DNA from 4 places in the Paenibacillus sp. FSL P4-0338 genome. Region 1 is predicted to be linked to each of the others. Evidence: a T-box and tRNA genes for the amino acid it is inferred to sense, from the RefSeq annotation. Region 1 holds a T-box; the other regions hold tRNA genes.

Region 1 (4,816 bases):
ACTACTACCGTTCTTGGGAAGATGATATCACGCGAGAGGAAGCCCGTTTGAAGTCAGCTCGATGACCAGTCCAGCAGCGAGCTCTATTGATGGTGCGTGGCACGAAGCTGAAGATGCTGTACGCAGCCGGCTAAAGGTCCGGCTGCGTTTTGTTCGCCAACATACCGGGGAATGGACGCTTAGTTTCTTTTGAAATCAGTTTCGTTTGTTATAGCCTCCGTTGGGCCTGTTCTGCAGCCTCCATGACAATTTCACCTAACGTTGGATGCGGGTGGATGGTCATGGCTATATCTTCTACGGTTGCTCCCATCTCAATCGCAAGGGAAAGCTCCGATATAAGCGTAGATGCTTCAGCGCCTACAATCTGTGCACCTAATACAAGTCCAGACGCAGCATGAGCAACAATTTTGACAAATCCTTCGGTTTCCTTCAGAGCCAGCGCACGGCCGTTAATAGAGAAAATAGATTTTCCAACGATAACAGGAATGGATTTGTGTTTACAATCCGTTTCGCTAAGACCAACGCTCGTAATCTCCGGGTGAGAAAACACAACCAGCGGAAGAGCTTTGTAGTCGATGACAGAGGGTTTACCCGCAATCGCTTCTGCTGCAATTTTTGCTTCATATGAAGCTTTATGGGCCAAGGCAGGGCCTTGAACAATATCTCCAATGGCATAGATATTCGGAATGGATGTTCTGCACTGCTTGTCAATCTCGATCAAGCCTTGCGGAGTAGGGGACAAACCAATCTTTTCAAGACCCAAGGTTCCATCTGTATTCGGTTTCCTGCCAACCGTAATTAATGCATATTCAGCTTGAACAACATGGTGTTGATCCTGACGCATATATTGTAGATCAATGTGACTCGTAAATGGGTCTGCTCCTGTAACCTTAGCTTCCGTTAGGATTGTTATCCCGTCCTTCTTCAGTTGACGAACGACAGGTGCAACAAGCTCTGCTTCAAATCCGGGTAAAATCTGTTCACCCCCCTCGAGTATCGTAACTGTGGTTCCAAATCTCGCAAACATCTGCCCCAGTTCCACACCAATATAACCGCCGCCAACTACAACGAGGCTCTTAGGAATGTCGGCCAGCGATAGCGCCTCCGTGGATGAAAGAATCCGTCCGCCGAAAGGAAGAGCGCTGATTTCAATCGGACGGGAACCGGTTGCCAGGATGAGATGCTTAAAGCCTATTCGGCGCTCATTCTGTTCATTGTGATGAATTTCAACGGTATTCGCATCTATCAAGCTGGCTTCTCCTTCAATAAGAGTCACACCTGCCGATTTAAGCAAAAACCGAACCCCTCCAGACTGCTTATCCACCACAGCTTGCTTAAACAACTGAGCCTCCTGAAAAGAAGAAGCTTCGTCAACAGCATACCAGTGTCTGCGCAAATGAATACGCTCCGCTTCAGCAATCAGCGCTTTGGAAGGAATACAGCCTACATGCGTACATACCCCTCCGATCTGGTGGCGTTCCACAAGGACTGTTGTCATGCCCAGTTGTGACGAACGTAATGCAGCTACATAACCGCCAGGCCCCGATCCAATAACCAGGGTATCTACAGCTTCTAATGAGTTCATGATGGGTACCTCCAAGTTATAATATGTTAATCATAATATATTATAGTCATCATATTTTATAAGAGTCAACACTCCATTACCAATTGACATTAAATAATATGATAACTATAATATTTTAAAAGACATTCATAGATACAGACTTATACAAAGGGGAGGGAGCAGGATGCCTTATCCGAAAGGGCACAAGCTCAAGGTTCGGAACCATATCATTACCAGCGCAGCCAAAGCATTTCGCACCCACGGCGTGCGGAATATCAGTCTTCCGCATATTATGAAAGGTGCTGGACTGACGCACGGAGGATTTTACTCCCATTTTGAAAATAAAGATCAGCTTGTGATGGAGACCTGTCATTTCGCCATTAGTGACACCATTGAAATGCTGCAGAGAATTGCAGACCATAACAAAAACGAAAATCAGACGCCGATTGAGGCCGTCATTGATTTTTACTTAAGCCCCCTGCATCGGGATCAGACGGAAGCCGGTTGTATCTTACCTGCTTTATCGGGGGAGATCTCCCAGCTATCGGCAGATATCAGGCAAGCATACACACAAGAGCTGCAACGTTTCATCGCGTTTATTATAAATATGGCTGAGATCGATCCCTCTAATGGTTATGCATTGGTAAGCAGTATGGTGGGTACCGTTGCACTGGCACGGGCAGTTAGTGATGCGAAGCTCAGTGATGCTTTGTTACAGGCCAGTCGTATGCAGGCTAAGCAGATGGTAAACGCCGGCTCCAGGTAACTCATTAATTGACGAAGCAAGCGGATTGTGCTAGCATTGCTTTAACTTAAAACGAAAAGGCTATGATGAGAAATAGTAACTATTAAGGATCTCACAGAGAGAAGATGGTTGGTGCGAATCTTCATTGATCTAATAGTGAAGCAGTCTCGGAGCTGTGGACCGAACAGAGGAATCTTAGTAGGCTTCAACGGAGTTCCACCGTTATTCAGGAAACAGTATCGGAGAAATCCCGTACTGATAGAGCGCAGAGCAATCTGAAGTTAGGTGGTAACACGGACATAATCGTTCGCCCTAAGTTGACAAGAAACATGTCAGCTTAGGGCTTTTTTGTTTTAAGCATAAATAATATTGGATGGAGGTATTAGAATGACACCAGATGAGTTGAGACAATCGTATGTAGATTTTATGAAAGGAATTGGGGCTAGCCAAGTGCCTTCTGCCAGCTTGTTACCAGAAAATGATCCCTCAACGTTGTTTACAGGAAGTGGCATGCAACCTATGGTTCCCTATTTATTGGGAGAAAAGCATCCGACAGGTAATGAGATTGCTAATATTCAGAAGTGCTTAAGGACAGTGGATATTGAGGAAGTAGGGGATACGTCGCATCTGACATTTTTCGAAATGATAGGCCGGTGGGAGTTCAAAGCCAACGAACATAACTATAGACAGAAGCAAATCGACGCTATTTGGCATTGGCAGATCATTGAATTAGGAATGGATCCGGGCAGGCTGTATATCAGTGCTTTCGCAGGAAGTGATGAACTGAATATACCTAAAGATACGGAAGCCATTGAGCTCTGGTCAGCAAAATTCAGATCCGTCGGGATAGACCCTATCATTGAAGATGATCCCTGGCAATACGGGGCATCTAGAGGCGGGAAAATATTCTTATACGATGAACAAGAAAACTGGTGGAGCCGGGCCGGAAGTCCGCTCCATATGCCGGTTGGTGAACCGGGTGGGCCTGATAGTGAAATGTTCTATGATCTTGAACCGGGCGGTGATTCACTGGACCATCCTGCTTCTGAAAGCGACAGATTCCTGGAAATTGGGAACAACGTATTTATGTGTTATACCAAAGGAGACACAGGATTTGTAAAAATGAAAAATCCCAATCTGGATTATGGAGGCGGATTAGAAAGGGTTGCAACAGCTCTTAATGGTGACAAGGATATTTATAATACGGCTTTCTTCCATAACCCCAAGAACAAATTGATGGAGCTAAGCGGTAAATCCTATACGGACGACTTAAAGTCCTTTAGAATCATACTGGATCATGTGAGAGCAGCTACTTTTCTCATTAATGACGGTGCGGAGCCAGCTAATAGTGATGCAGGATATATAACAAGAAGGCTATTAAGAAGGGCAATTCGTGCAGGTAAAAAAATAGGGATACAAGGAAGCTTTGTGGGGCAGTTGTCTGAAGTTTATATAGATGAAGCTACAGCTTATGAAGATTTAATCCGCAATAAAAGGAAAGTCATCGAAATAGTAAATAAGGAAGAGAATCTTTTCTATAGAACGTTACAGCAGGGAGAATTTGAAATACAGAAACATCTGAAGAATAAGGGTAACGTTACGGGTGCAGATGCCTTTTATTTTTACGAAACCTATGGATTTCCCTTGGAGTTGACGGAAGAGTACCTAACAGAAAGTGGATATAGCATGGAAGACAAGGCGTCTTATACTGAGGCGGCAAAAAAACATGCTGAAATGAGCAGAACTGCTTCTGCGGGTAAATTTAAAGGTGGCTTAGCTGAACATTCCATAGAAACAACCGCGCTGCACACGGTATCTCATTTGTTGCTTGCTGGTTTAAGGGAAGTGCTAGGTGATCATGTCCACCAACAAGGAAGTAATATTACTTCCGAACGATTACGGTTTGACTTCAACCATGATGACAAACTTACACCCGAGCAAATAGCTGAGGTGGAGAAGTATGTGAATGAGGCGATTTCCTCCAAAGCAGTTACCTCTATTTCGGAGCTGCCTAAGCTTGAAGCGAAAGAAAGTAATGTGGAAGGGAATTTTTGGGATAAATATCCGGATATCGTTAAGGTGTATACCATCCAGGATCACGAAGGGAAGGTGTGGAGCCGGGAAGTATGCGGAGGACCTCATGTAGAAGATACCACAAACTTAGGAACGTTCCGTATTACAAAAGAACAATCTTCTGCTGCGGGAGTCAGAAGGATTAAGGGAGTAATCAACAGTCATTTCCAGAACGCGGAACAATAGCTGAGGTTGTCAAAAACAAACTACAATCAAAGCCGCTAAATGTAGCGGCTTTTTTGGTGTCCACCTAGTTTGCACGATAATGAGGATCGTCAACATTGGTATGCCAAAAGAATGCGTAGAGTGGTACTTAAATCATCCTCATTTGCAGTTATTATAATAGATTTGTCAGAAAACCTGCCATGGGTGTAATATGATATACAGTAGGATAACAGGTATAATTCATACTTAACATTAACTTAGGAGTGGTT
Region 2 (4,816 bases), 1.5 Mb from region 1:
GCTGCGGGGTACTCGCATAAGTAATTAGACAACGAATTGCACAATTGTTAAAAAATCGCCCTACCTTTACCCGGTATGGGCGATTTTTGCTGATTCTCCTGAATTGGATTTGGATTATAATGAAGCAAAACTATAAAGGGAGTCTGTGCATCATGTTAGATATTCTCGCGCTGCTGGAGTGCTATAACACCTATGATCAGGATGATATTTACTTTGATGTAGCCAAAACTATGCTGGAGAACTATAACCGACTTCAGACTTCAAGCATACAGGAATTCGCTGAGTCCAACCACATCTCTGTCTCTACGGTCAGCCGCTTCATGCGGCAGATGTATTATGACAACTTCTCAAGCTTCCGGATGATCTATGAGCAGACGCCTCTGCAATATCAATATGACGGCAAATACTATCCTGCAGTGAAGGAAGAGGACATAGATCCGGTAGCCTACGGTGAGCTGCTGGCCGAGAAGATTAAGGCAACCACCAGCCAACTGGATGAACAGGCGATCACTTCGCTGCTGTCCATGATCGAATCCAGTGACGAGATCGTTTTCATCGGCATTCCCTTGCATTCCGAGATCTGGCGGCTGCAGGTCGAGCTGGTGCTCCTGGGCAAAAAGACCAAAGCGTTCATCGACCCCAACTATCAAGTCAATGCCGTTGACGGTGTGAACGAAAAGTCGGCCGTCATCAGCTTGATCTATATGCCGCAGTATAATCTTCATCAGGTGCAACAGTTGAAGAGAGCTAAGGAAAAAGGCGCTCGGACTGCCTGCATAGCTCACGTAAGATTACAAGGTATAGAGAACATTGTTGACCTGTCGCTGCAATACGAAGGCACCGGCACACAAGTAGACAGCCTGCTGATGCAGGTGCTGCTCAATTACATTGGACTCCGCTTACGGAACAAGCTGCTCTTAGGGAAGAGATAGAGGGGAGGCCATTTATGAATCACGATTATTATGTGAATTGCATCACTCAGGGAATGGAACAATATCTGCATACCCTGGCGTTGGCAGAACATATGCAATGACGTTAGATTTAGCAACAACCCCGTAACTGGCCACATTCTAGTCCGCGACTACATATACACAGGGTTACGTCATCGTCTGAATTTACATTATGGATTGATGTGGTGAATGAGGCGCTGCATGGCTGGCCTATGTTGAATCAGGCATATTACGAATTTTGGCTTTCACGTAGCGAGCTATCTTTTTATCTTGCTTACCTGGATGGTGTTCCCATAGCTACCTCCGCTGCCATGCAGACCGGTAATCAGGCATCCATTGAGTTTGTATCCACCCTGCAGCAGTATCGAAATCAAGGTGCTGCAAGCGCTCTGTGCCTCACAACCCTCCATGATTTACATAACAAAGGTGTACATACAGCAACCTTGAGAGCAAGCCACAAAGCCAATGCGCTTTATACAAAGCTTGGATTTAAGCCTTATTTTCAAACCGTAGTTATGTCTTATGAAGAAATAGAACGCTAGCCTCATGTATGCCAGCGATGCGTTCTTTTCCTCAGTTCAGCTATAGCACCGTTCCCGGCACTCGATAAGAACTTTGTGATATCCGGCCTAAATTCAATTTCAATCTGATCTTTGAATACTGTTATCCTTTCAATGATCCATCTCAACATAACTTTTTTGTGGTCATGGCTAGCTTCATTATATTTTAAATTCCACCCACTAATATTTTTGGCCAATTCTTTAATTTCACTTAATTCTAGTTTTTTCGTCTGAAGTTGCTCCTCAAGTGATCTGACTTCCTGATCAAGTTTTTGCAATTCCTTTTCTTTATCCTCAATCATTTCATTTAATAGTTCTGGCTTGAAGGCACTCTTTCCCAAAATACTTTTTGTCACTTCCTTTTTAAGTAAGTTCAATTCAACATATTCGCTTGCCAACTCTTGATTTTTTTTATCAAGGAATTCTTTAATATCCTTATACTCCTCTAGATCATAACCTCTGGAAAATTCTATGTAGTCTATCTTTTTCAAAGATGCGAGATATTGATTAACAACATCAGCTACAGTATCTTCAATTTTATTTTGTGCATAAATAGTCTGCCCCTTGCAATCAACCTTCCTTAACGCTTTGCCAGAACATCGATAAACCGCCCGTTTCCACATTTTAATCGTACCATCAGCAAGAGTGTATTTTTTGGCATTATATGTTGTAGTCAAAGGGGAGCCACAATAACCACATTTTATAAACCCGACCAATAGAAGCGGGCCTACCGAGGTGTTAACTCGTTCCCGATTATGGTCTTTAACTTGTTCTTTCGACCTAGAACTTCTTAGCAATTGAATATTATCAAAATCTTCTTTATCGATAATTACTAATTGAAGTTGTTGTTTTTCGGGCATCGTCCATTCTGCTTTACCTTTAGTCTCAAAAATCCCTTCAACCGATTTTCTTTTCCCATAGGCCGGATACCCTTTATACACAGGATTTCTAAGAATAAAGTTCACAGCAGCAGTGTTCCATTTACCTCCGGTAGAAGTGGGGATTGTATTTTCATTAAGAAACTTAGCAATTCGATTACTTCCAAAACCCTCTTTTATCACCATATTGAACATCTGTTTGACGATAGTAGCTTGTTCTTTATTTATTTCCAGCTTCATCAGCTCTTTGCCTTTCTTATTTTTAATTCCTGAAGGTGTTAACCGGTATCCGAATGGTGCAGTGCCACCTCTAAATACACCATCTTCGGCCATTTGTGTATGTTTTTCATCAACGCGCATCGAAGTTTTTTGAGATTCGTTATTCGATTGCCAGAATCTAAGGAAGTTTGTAATGTCATGCCCTTCGTCTGTAAATTCTTGTTGACCTTCTTTTACTGACCAGACTTCAATTCCCATTGAGTTGAACCATTTTAATAACAGAGGAGTTTCATATGTCCTTCTTCCTAATCTGTCGAACATGAAACAAAGCAATACATCAAAGTGACTATTTTCCGCATCATATCTAGCACGTTGAATTTCATCTCTGTCCTCATTCGCTGTCTTATATCCAGAAACGCCTTTCTCCGTATACTCTTTTACCAACACCCAACCCTTACTATTAATAAACTCTTGACAAGCCCTACGTTGCATAGGAATATCATTTCCTTCAAGCTGCCCCTTTGTTGATACTCTATAAAATGCTGCGACCCGTCTCTTATCCCCCATACCGAAAGCCCTCCCATCAGTCATATGTACTACCATATTTTAATCCTTATTATTCTTTTTGTAAATAATGTTGACTGAGAATTATATTTATGATATATTATTTCTTGTGAGAAAAACGAATGGGGAATTAGTTCAGTGGGAGAACGCTTCGCTGGCAGCGAAGAGGTCAGGGGTTCGAATCCCCTATTCTCCACCATTCTATGGACTCTTAGCTCAGTTGGTAGAGCAGTAGACTCTTAATCTATTTGTCCAGGGTTCGAGCCCCTGAGAGTCCATCACATTTTTAAAGACCCTGACCAGGGTCTTTTTTTTGTTCAAATTAAAGCCCCTTAATCCTATACGTTCATAAGCAATTCAACAAAAAGGCACCCATCGGTTTATTCACCAATAAGTACCTTGTACATTGTGCGGCTGTCCCGTAAACCCCAGAGCCAGCCCCCCCCAATGAGGGCTTACCCTCCCTAAACCGCTTACAGCCCGTCCAGCTCCTCCGTGTTCTTGGACAGCAGTCCTTTCAGTTCCTTCATGAACATGTTAATGTCCTTGAACTGGCGATACACGGACGCGAAGCGGACGTACGCTACCTCGTCGACAGGGTAGAGCTGCTCCATGACCAGCTCGCCGATCTGGCGGCTCTCGATCTCGGCGAGGGCGATGCCGCGCAGGCTTTTCTCCACCTCGGATACGATGACCTCCAGGCGCTCTACAGGGACCGGACGCTTCTCGCAGGCACGGATCAGGCCGCGGAGGATTTTGTCACGGCTGAACTCTTCACGGCTGCCGCCTTTTTTGATCACAATCAGCGGGGTCTCTTCAATCATCTCGAAGGTGGTGAAACGGCGGCTGCATAGCTCGCATTCCCGCCTGCGGCGGATGGACTTATTCTCATTAGCCGGGCGCGAGTCCAGGACTTTGGTATTGGTGTGGTCACAGTAAGGGCATTTCATAAGCTTCTTCACTTCCTCATCATTAGAATGGATAGGCCCGGTCCATTGATACACAAGGGCTATGCGGGCATTATTTAATTTCCAGAAAACACCGTTTATTTGTTGTTATGAATCTGACATGTCCGGCACATAATACAGTTACCAACCGATAGGAGGTGAACAGCAATGAGCCAAAATAACAACTCCAATAACCTGGTAGCTCCAAACTCACGCGGTGCCTTGGAACAACTGAAATATGAAGTTGCCCAGGAACTAGGTATTACCCTCTCCCCAGACGGATACCAAGGCAATAAAACTTCTTACGAAAACGGTTCGATCGGTGGTTACATCACTAAACGTCTTGTAACCCTGGCTGAACAGCAATTGGCAGGTCAGTACAAATAAGTACAAATAACCTGCTAAACACGACATAAGCTTGCCTAAGAAGTATCGAACGGCCTCCGGCCGTTTGATGCTTCTTTTTACATAATAGCAGCAGAAGTAACAAGCACCCTAGAACTCACTGTAGAGCTCGGTGTATTGATCATAATAATAAATCACACGCTGCACGTAATGCCGGGTCTCACCGAACGGAATGTCCTTCACAGAGGCTTCTGTTCCGTCCCACTGCCCTTCATCCAGCCAGCTCTGCACCTTGCCGGGTCCGGCATTATAGGCGGCTATAACTGCTATACGGTTGCCGTCGAACTGCTTAG
Region 3 (4,816 bases), on a different contig from region 1:
TGTCGAAGGCGCTGGAAGGCCGTCGTGAGCTGTTCTGACTGTTGTGCTGTTGTATTAAAAGTGTAGGGAGCCCTCGGGCTCCTTTTTTTATTTCCTCAAGAACCGCTGATACACTGCTAAAAGTTCTGCTAAGACCCCTCTCCCGGTTCTAAGTTTGTCCCTATTCCGATATGTATGAGATTAACGGGTGTGAATCATAGTTGCATCTGCAGTTATTCATATATCTTAGGAGGGATTGCAATGGGTTGGTGGAGTACCAAGTGGCTGAGCGGGAATGCGGATAAGGCAAAGGCAGTGGAGACGGAAGAGGAATGGGGCGCGGTGTACCATGAGGTGCGTAAAGCGCAGTCTGAATGGGAGCGGGCTTACCTGATGTTTGATGAGGCTCTGGGCCAGGATCAGATTGACTATGCGATCTATATCCTGGAGGCGGCTGAGCGTAAATATCAGATACACCTTAAGGATGCCAAGCGGCTGGGACTTAACCGGAGCCAGCTGCAAGTATGAACAGACCGAGTCAACGAGGAGGAGAACGATGCTAAGAACTGTAGCTATGGGTGTACTGATTATATCTGCAGCGCTGCTGATTCTGATTGTATTCAGGAAAAGGTTGGGGTGGGCATGGCTGAGCGTATTTGGAACCCATCTTATATTGGCGGCACTCGGAATTTATATCGTTAATTTCTCAGGAGTTGTAAGTGATCTGCACATACCACTTAACCCCACAACCATAGGTGCTGTAACCATTCTTGGACTGCCGGGAGTGGCGCTGTTATTAGGTTTGAAATTAACTTTGTTTTAGAGGTTGACGAAGGCTCCTGATTCATGATACATTAAGTCTCGGCCCTTTGGACAGGAGATCTTCGGATCACTTGCTGAAAGCTAAAGCGAAAAAAGAAAATAAAAAAACGCTTGACTGAAACAAGGGTGCTGTGATATATTATAAAGGTCGCTGCTGAGACAAACATCAACGACAAAAGATGAGACATTGATCTTTGAAAACTGAACAACGAGTGAGTGGGAAATCACTTCGGTGAGATCCAAATTAGAGAATGTAAATTCTCGTCAGATGTTTCAAAATGAGCAATCGCTCTTTCTAAATACCAATTTGGAGAGTTTGATCCTGGCTCAGGACGAACGCTGGCGGCGTGCCTAATACATGCAAGTCGAGCGGAGTCTGAAAGGAAGCTTGCTTCCTTTCAGACTTAGCGGCGGACGGGTGAGTAACACGTAGGCAACCTGCCCTCAAGCCTGGGATAACTACCGGAAACGGTAGCTAATACCGGATAATTTCTTTTTTCTCCTGAGGAGAGAATGAAAGGCGGAGCAATCTGCTGCTTGGGGATGGGCCTGCGGCGCATTAGCTAGTTGGTGGGGTAATGGCCCACCAAGGCGACGATGCGTAGCCGACCTGAGAGGGTGAACGGCCACACTGGGACTGAGACACGGCCCAGACTCCTACGGGAGGCAGCAGTAGGGAATCTTCCGCAATGGGCGCAAGCCTGACGGAGCAACGCCGCGTGAGTGATGAAGGTTTTCGGATCGTAAAGCTCTGTTGCCAGGGAAGAACGTCCGGTAGAGTAACTGCTACCGGAGTGACGGTACCTGAGAAGAAAGCCCCGGCTAACTACGTGCCAGCAGCCGCGGTAATACGTAGGGGGCAAGCGTTGTCCGGAATTATTGGGCGTAAAGCGCGCGCAGGCGGTTATTTAAGTCTGGTGTTTAAACCTTGGGCTCAACCTGAGGTCGCACTGGAAACTGGGTGACTTGAGTACAGAAGAGGAAAGTGGAATTCCACGTGTAGCGGTGAAATGCGTAGATATGTGGAGGAACACCAGTGGCGAAGGCGACTTTCTGGGCTGTAACTGACGCTGAGGCGCGAAAGCGTGGGGAGCAAACAGGATTAGATACCCTGGTAGTCCACGCCGTAAACGATGAGTGCTAGGTGTTAGGGGTTTCGATACCCTTGGTGCCGAAGTTAACACAGTAAGCACTCCGCCTGGGGAGTACGGTCGCAAGACTGAAACTCAAAGGAATTGACGGGGACCCGCACAAGCAGTGGAGTATGTGGTTTAATTCGAAGCAACGCGAAGAACCTTACCAGGTCTTGACATCCAACTAACGAAGCAGAGATGCATCAGGTGCCCTTCGGGGAAAGTTGAGACAGGTGGTGCATGGTTGTCGTCAGCTCGTGTCGTGAGATGTTGGGTTAAGTCCCGCAACGAGCGCAACCCTTGACTTTAGTTGCCAGCAGGTTAAGCTGGGCACTCTAGAGTGACTGCCGGTGACAAACCGGAGGAAGGTGGGGATGACGTCAAATCATCATGCCCCTTATGACCTGGGCTACACACGTACTACAATGGCCGGTACAACGGGAAGCGAAGCCGCGAGGTGGAGCCAATCCCAGCAAAGCCGGTCTCAGTTCGGATTGCAGGCTGCAACTCGCCTGCATGAAGTCGGAATTGCTAGTAATCGCGGATCAGCATGCCGCGGTGAATACGTTCCCGGGTCTTGTACACACCGCCCGTCACACCACGAGAGTTTACAACACCCGAAGTCGGTGGGGTAACCCGCAAGGGAGCCAGCCGCCGAAGGTGGGGTAGATGATTGGGGTGAAGTCGTAACAAGGTAGCCGTATCGGAAGGTGCGGCTGGATCACCTCCTTTCTATGGAGAATCGTCACCTGCAACGGTGACATTCAAATCGGAAGCTTTGCTTCCACAATAGAACCTTAGGGTTCGGACACTCACTCGTGTTCAGTTTTGAAAGAGCAAGTCTCTTTCGTATGCGTTTGGTGGCGATAGCGGAGGGGTTCCACACGTACCCATCCCGAACACGACCGTTAAGCCCTCCAGCGCCGATGGTACTTGGACCGAAGGGTCCTGGGAGAGTAGGACGCCGCCAAGCGAACAATCAATTCATTGATTGCTTCACTACTGTATGTTTTGTTATATGGGCTTTTAGCTCAGTTGGTTAGAGCGCACCTCTGATAAGGGTGAGGTCGGTGGTTCGAGTCCACCAAGGCCCACCATATAACAATCTTGAATTGAATACCTATTTGGGGCCATAGCTCAGCTGGGAGAGCGCCTGCCTTGCAAGCAGGAGGTCAGCGGTTCGATCCCGCTTGGCTCCACCAATTATTCTTTACAACAGTATATGCAACAACTTGATCCTTGAAAACTGGATACCGAAACGAATTTGCGTTTTAGAACATCTTTTAGCTGAAACTTGTGTAAGCAAGTGGAAATAGTTATTAGTTGCTACAAAGTGAAGGTTTTTGATTGTGCAAACAAGCAAAACACCGGAACGTTGGTTAAGCTACTAAGAGCACACGGAGGATGCCTAGGCGCCAGGAGCCGACGAAGGACGTGGCGAACAACGAAACTGCCTCGGGGAGCTGTAAGCAAGCTTTGATCCGGGGGTGTCCGAATGGGGAAACCCAGCTGTGGTAATTCGCAGTTACTCGTATCTGAATACATAGGATACGCAGAGGCAGACCAGGGGAACTGAAACATCTAAGTACCCTGAGGAAGAGAAAACAATAGTGATTCCGTCAGTAGCGGCGAGCGAACGCGGAACAGCCTAAACCAAGGGGCTTGCCTCTTGGGGTTGTGGGACGTCTCACATGGAGTTACAAAGGAATATGGTAGGCGAAGAGGTCTGGAAAGGCCCGCGATAGAGGTAAAAGCCCTGTAGCCTAAACTGTGTTCTCTCCGAGACGGATCCCGAGTAGTGCGGGGCACGTGAAACCCCGTATGAATCCAGCAGGACCATCTGCTAAGGCTAAATACTACCTGGCGACCGATAGTGAAACAGTACCGTGAGGGAAAGGTGAAAAGCACCCCGGAAGGGGAGTGAAATAGAACCTGAAACCGTGTGCTTACAAAAAGTCAGAGCCCTTTCTATGGGTGATGGCGTGCCTTTTGTAGAATGAACCGGCGAGTTACGTTTAACATGCAAGGTTAAGGTGAGAAGCCGGAGCCGCAGCGAAAGCGAGTCTGAATAGGGCGACTGAGTATGTGGACGTAGACCCGAAACCGTGTGATCTACCCCTGTCCAGGGTGAAGGTGCGGTAACACGCACTGGAGGCCCGAACCCACGCATGTTGAAAAATGCGGGGATGAGGTGGGGGTAGCGGAGAAATTCCAATCGAACTCGGAGATAGCTGGTTCTCCCCGAAATAGCTTTAGGGCTAGCCTCGGTGAATGGAGTGGTGGAGGTAGAGCACTGATTGGGTGCGGGGCCCGCAAGGGTTACCAAGCTCAGTCAAACTCCGAATGCCATTAACTTCTTGCCGGGAGTCAGACAGTGAGTGCTAAGATCCATTGTCAAAAGGGAAACAGCCCAGACCATCAGCTAAGGTCCCCAAGTGTGTGTTAAGTGGGAAAGGATGTGGAGTTGCACAGACAACCAGGATGTTGGCTTAGAAGCAGCCACCATTGAAAGAGTGCGTAATAGCTCACTGGTCGAGTGACTCTGCGCCGAAAATGTAACGGGGCTAAACACACCACCGAAGCTATGGCTAGATGCTTTGCATCTGGGGTAGGGGAGCGTTGTATGTAGGTTGAAGGTGTACCGTAAGGAGCGCTGGACAGCATACAAGTGAGAATGCCGGTATGAGTAACGAAAAGATCAGTGAGAATCTGATCCGCCGAAAGCCCAAGGTTTCCTGAGGAAGGCTCGTCCGCTCAGGGTAAGTCGGGACCTAAGGCGAGGCCGAAAGGCGTAGTCGAAGGACAACAGTTTGAAATTACTGTACCACCGTAATCCGCTATGAGCGATGGGGTGACGCAGGAGGGTAGTGACGCGGACTGAT
Region 4 (4,816 bases), 2.7 Mb from region 1:
GTTACGCCATTCGTGCGGGTCAGAATTTACCTGACAAGGAATTTCGCTACCTTAGGACCGTTATAGTTACGGCCGCCGTTTACTGGGGCTTCGGTTCACAGCTTCGGGTTTAACCCCTAACCACTCCCCTTAACCTTCCAGCACCGGGCAGGCGTCAGCCCGTATACTTCGCCTTACGGCTTCGCACAGACCTGTGTTTTTGCTAAACAGTCGCTTGGGCCTTTTCACTGCGGCCCCCTCGGGCTATTCACCCTACCGAGGCACCTCTTCTCCCGAAGTTACGAGGTCATTTTGCCGAGTTCCTTAACGAGAGTTCTTCCGCGCGCCTTAGAATTCTCTTCTCGCCTACCTGTGTCGGTTTGCGGTACGGGCACCTTCTCCTGACTAGAGGCTTTTCTTGGCAGTGTGAGATCATGACCTTCGCTACTATAATTTTCGCTCCCCATCACAGCCTGGCCTTAATAGTGTGCGGATTTGCCTACACACCAGCCTCACTGCTTAGACGGACATCCATCAGTCCGCGTCACTACCCTCCTGCGTCACCCCATCGCTCATAGCGGATTACGGTGGTACAGTAATTTCAAACTGTTGTCCTTCGACTACGCCTTTCGGCCTCGCCTTAGGTCCCGACTTACCCTGAGCGGACGAGCCTTCCTCAGGAAACCTTGGGCTTTCGGCGGATCAGATTCTCACTGATCTTTTCGTTACTCATACCGGCATTCTCACTTGTATGCTGTCCAGCGCTCCTTACGGTACACCTTCAACCCACATACAACGCTCCCCTACCCCAGATGCAAAGCATCTAGCCATAGCTTCGGTGGTGTGTTTAGCCCCGTTACATTTTCGGCGCAGAGTCACTCGACCAGTGAGCTATTACGCACTCTTTCAATGGTGGCTGCTTCTAAGCCAACATCCTGGTTGTCTGTGCAACTCCACATCCTTTCCCACTTAACACACACTTGGGGACCTTAGCTGATGGTCTGGGCTGTTTCCCTTTTGACAATGGATCTTAGCACTCACTGTCTGACTCCCGGCAAGAAGTTAATGGCATTCGGAGTTTGACTGAGCTTGGTAACCCTTGCGGGCCCCGCACCCAATCAGTGCTCTACCTCCACCACTCCATTCACCGAGGCTAGCCCTAAAGCTATTTCGGGGAGAACCAGCTATCTCCGAGTTCGATTGGAATTTCTCCGCTACCCCCACCTCATCCCCGCATTTTTCAACATGCGTGGGTTCGGGCCTCCAGTGCGTGTTACCGCACCTTCACCCTGGACAGGGGTAGATCACACGGTTTCGGGTCTACGTCCACATACTCAGTCGCCCTATTCAGACTCGCTTTCGCTGCGGCTCCGGCTTCTCACCTTAACCTTGCATGTTAAACGTAACTCGCCGGTTCATTCTACAAAAGGCACGCCATCACCCATAGAAAGGGCTCTGACTTTTTGTAAGCACACGGTTTCAGGTTCTATTTCACTCCCCTTCCGGGGTGCTTTTCACCTTTCCCTCACGGTACTGTTTCACTATCGGTCGCCAGGTAGTATTTAGCCTTAGCAGATGGTCCTGCTGGATTCATACGGGGTTTCACGTGCCCCGCACTACTCGGGATCCGTCTCGGAGAGAACACAGTTTAGGCTACAGGGCTTTTACCTCTATCGCGGGCCTTTCCAGACCTCTTCGCCTACCATATTCCTTTGTAACTCCATGTGAGACGTCCCACAACCCCAAGAGGCAAGCCCCTTGGTTTAGGCTGTTCCGCGTTCGCTCGCCGCTACTGACGGAATCACTATTGTTTTCTCTTCCTCAGGGTACTTAGATGTTTCAGTTCCCCTGGTCTGCCTCTGCGTATCCTATGTATTCAGATACGAGTAACTGCGAATTACCACAGCTGGGTTTCCCCATTCGGACACCCCCGGATCAAAGCTTGCTTACAGCTCCCCGAGGCAGTTTCGTTGTTCGCCACGTCCTTCGTCGGCTCCTGGCGCCTAGGCATCCTCCGTGTGCTCTTAGTAGCTTAACCAACGTTCCGGTGTTTTGCTTGTTTGCACAATCAAAAACCTTCACTTTGTAGCAACTAATAACTATTTCCACTTGCTTACACAAGTTTCAGCTAAAAGATGTTCTAAAACGCAAATTCGTTTCGGTATCCAGTTTTCAAGGATCAAGTTGTTGCATATACTGTTGTAAAGAATAATTGGTGGAGCCAAGCGGGATCGAACCGCTGACCTCCTGCTTGCAAGGCAGGCGCTCTCCCAGCTGAGCTATGGCCCCAAATAGGTATTCAATTCAAGATTGTTATATGGTGGGCCTTGGTGGACTCGAACCACCGACCTCACCCTTATCAGAGGTGCGCTCTAACCAACTGAGCTAAAAGCCCATATAACAAAACATACAGTAGTGAAGCAATCAATGAATTGATTGTTCGCTTGGCGGCGTCCTACTCTCCCAGGACCCTTCGGTCCAAGTACCATCGGCGCTGGAGGGCTTAACGGTCGTGTTCGGGATGGGTACGTGTGGAACCCCTCCGCTATCGCCACCAAACGCATACGAAAGAGACTTGCTCTTTCAAAACTGAACACGAGTGAGTGTCCGAACCCTAAGGTTCTATTGTGGAAGCAAAGCTTCCGATTTGAATGTCACCGTTGCAGGTGACGATTCTCCATAGAAAGGAGGTGATCCAGCCGCACCTTCCGATACGGCTACCTTGTTACGACTTCACCCCAATCATCTACCCCACCTTCGGCGGCTGGCTCCCTTGCGGGTTACCCCACCGACTTCGGGTGTTGTAAACTCTCGTGGTGTGACGGGCGGTGTGTACAAGACCCGGGAACGTATTCACCGCGGCATGCTGATCCGCGATTACTAGCAATTCCGACTTCATGCAGGCGAGTTGCAGCCTGCAATCCGAACTGAGACCGGCTTTGCTGGGATTGGCTCCACCTCGCGGCTTCGCTTCCCGTTGTACCGGCCATTGTAGTACGTGTGTAGCCCAGGTCATAAGGGGCATGATGATTTGACGTCATCCCCACCTTCCTCCGGTTTGTCACCGGCAGTCACTCTAGAGTGCCCAGCTTAACCTGCTGGCAACTAAAGTCAAGGGTTGCGCTCGTTGCGGGACTTAACCCAACATCTCACGACACGAGCTGACGACAACCATGCACCACCTGTCTCAACTTTCCCCGAAGGGCACCTGATGCATCTCTGCTTCGTTAGTTGGATGTCAAGACCTGGTAAGGTTCTTCGCGTTGCTTCGAATTAAACCACATACTCCACTGCTTGTGCGGGTCCCCGTCAATTCCTTTGAGTTTCAGTCTTGCGACCGTACTCCCCAGGCGGAGTGCTTACTGTGTTAACTTCGGCACCAAGGGTATCGAAACCCCTAACACCTAGCACTCATCGTTTACGGCGTGGACTACCAGGGTATCTAATCCTGTTTGCTCCCCACGCTTTCGCGCCTCAGCGTCAGTTACAGCCCAGAAAGTCGCCTTCGCCACTGGTGTTCCTCCACATATCTACGCATTTCACCGCTACACGTGGAATTCCACTTTCCTCTTCTGTACTCAAGTCACCCAGTTTCCAGTGCGACCTCAGGTTGAGCCCAAGGTTTAAACACCAGACTTAAATAACCGCCTGCGCGCGCTTTACGCCCAATAATTCCGGACAACGCTTGCCCCCTACGTATTACCGCGGCTGCTGGCACGTAGTTAGCCGGGGCTTTCTTCTCAGGTACCGTCACTCCGGCAGCAGTTACTCTACCGGACGTTCTTCCCTGGCAACAGAGCTTTACGATCCGAAAACCTTCATCACTCACGCGGCGTTGCTCCGTCAGGCTTGCGCCCATTGCGGAAGATTCCCTACTGCTGCCTCCCGTAGGAGTCTGGGCCGTGTCTCAGTCCCAGTGTGGCCGTTCACCCTCTCAGGTCGGCTACGCATCGTCGCCTTGGTGGGCCATTACCCCACCAACTAGCTAATGCGCCGCAGGCCCATCCCCAAGCAGCAGATTGCTCCGCCTTTCATTCTCTCCTCAGGAGAAAAAAGAAATTATCCGGTATTAGCTACCGTTTCCGGTAGTTATCCCAGGCTTGAGGGCAGGTTGCCTACGTGTTACTCACCCGTCCGCCGCTAAGTCTGAAAGGAAGCAAGCTTCCTTTCAGACTCCGCTCGACTTGCATGTATTAGGCACGCCGCCAGCGTTCGTCCTGAGCCAGGATCAAACTCTCCAAATTGGTATTTAGAAAGAGCGATTGCTCATTTTGAAACATCTGACGAGAATTTACATTCTCTTTTTTGGATCTCACCGAAGTGATTTCCCACCCACTCGTTGTTCAGTTTTCAAAGATCAATGTCTCATTTTAGCTCTTCACCGCATCTCAGCGGCGACCTTCATAATATATCATAGTGTTAAGTTGTTTGGCAAGCTTTTTTTGAAAAAATTATTTTTCATTATTTCTTGCCTGCGTCTTCTCTTTAAACATTCAAAAGGAGCGCGAGATATAATGTATCATGTCGGCTCCCTTTTCGTCAAGCTATTCCATTCATTTTATTTATTCCGTTTATCAGCCCGCTCCAAACCTAATGCTTGAACTGAGAAGAACGTCCACCCCACGCATACTTAGACAGCTCTTTCTGTGGAGCAAATCGTGCATACATACGGAAAACTGTTTTATATCGATTGGCAATCGCATGCCTAATGTTCTGATCTAAACGCTGGTCACTCATATCCAGTAGCATCTCATCCAGCTCTTTGCGCAAAACATAGTCCAGCTCCTTGCATTCCTTCTCATTGAATAACATTCCGAGCATATGCTTGGCCTCCTTC

Evidence for each region. The T-box of region 1 lies ahead of MKZ07_RS07425 (alanine--tRNA ligase). A T-box ahead of a tRNA ligase gene usually reads a tRNA of that ligase, here a tRNA-Ala.
Region 2: it encodes a tRNA-Ala, which carries the amino acid that the T-box ahead of MKZ07_RS07425 (alanine--tRNA ligase) is inferred to sense. The anticodon was not compared.
Region 3: it encodes a tRNA-Ala, which carries the amino acid that the T-box ahead of MKZ07_RS07425 (alanine--tRNA ligase) is inferred to sense. The anticodon was not compared.
Region 4: it encodes a tRNA-Ala, which carries the amino acid that the T-box ahead of MKZ07_RS07425 (alanine--tRNA ligase) is inferred to sense. The anticodon was not compared.

What each region holds. Positions count from the first base shown of each region.
Region 1 is NZ_JBBOCG010000001.1:1,717,345-1,722,160, forward strand. It holds gene MKZ07_RS07410 (MerR family transcriptional regulator) at 1-65, shown strand, start outside; gene lpdA (dihydrolipoyl dehydrogenase) at 209-1,585, opposite strand; gene MKZ07_RS07420 (TetR/AcrR family transcriptional regulator) at 1,749-2,330, shown strand; T-box leader at 2,384-2,627, shown strand; gene MKZ07_RS07425 (alanine--tRNA ligase) at 2,697-4,568, shown strand.
Region 2 is NZ_JBBOCG010000001.1:224,223-229,038, reverse strand. It holds gene MKZ07_RS00950 (FAD-dependent oxidoreductase) at 1-24, shown strand, start outside; gene MKZ07_RS00945 (MurR/RpiR family transcriptional regulator) at 153-932, shown strand; gene MKZ07_RS00940 (GNAT family N-acetyltransferase) at 1,136-1,492, shown strand; gene MKZ07_RS00935 (recombinase family protein) at 1,495-3,174, opposite strand; tRNA gene MKZ07_RS00930 (tRNA-Ala) at 3,296-3,370, shown strand; tRNA gene MKZ07_RS00925 (tRNA-Lys) at 3,377-3,449, shown strand; gene nrdR (transcriptional regulator NrdR) at 3,645-4,121, opposite strand; gene MKZ07_RS00915 (alpha/beta-type small acid-soluble spore protein) at 4,287-4,505, shown strand; gene MKZ07_RS00910 (lytic transglycosylase domain-containing protein) at 4,614-4,816, opposite strand, start outside.
Region 3 is NZ_JBBOCG010000002.1:14,019-18,834, forward strand. It holds gene recR (recombination mediator RecR) at 1-38, shown strand, start outside; gene MKZ07_RS24120 (DUF2508 family protein) at 241-507, shown strand; gene MKZ07_RS24125 (pro-sigmaK processing inhibitor BofA family protein) at 536-802, shown strand; rRNA gene MKZ07_RS24130 (16S ribosomal RNA) at 1,106-2,666, shown strand; rRNA gene rrf (5S ribosomal RNA) at 2,791-2,907, shown strand; tRNA gene MKZ07_RS24140 (tRNA-Ile) at 2,955-3,031, shown strand; tRNA gene MKZ07_RS24145 (tRNA-Ala) at 3,061-3,136, shown strand; rRNA gene MKZ07_RS24150 (23S ribosomal RNA) at 3,312-4,816, shown strand, end outside.
Region 4 is NZ_JBBOCG010000001.1:4,462,606-4,467,421, forward strand. It holds rRNA gene MKZ07_RS19530 (23S ribosomal RNA) at 1-2,017, opposite strand, end outside; tRNA gene MKZ07_RS19535 (tRNA-Ala) at 2,193-2,268, opposite strand; tRNA gene MKZ07_RS19540 (tRNA-Ile) at 2,298-2,374, opposite strand; rRNA gene rrf (5S ribosomal RNA) at 2,422-2,538, opposite strand; rRNA gene MKZ07_RS19550 (16S ribosomal RNA) at 2,663-4,223, opposite strand; gene MKZ07_RS19555 (hypothetical protein) at 4,570-4,800, opposite strand.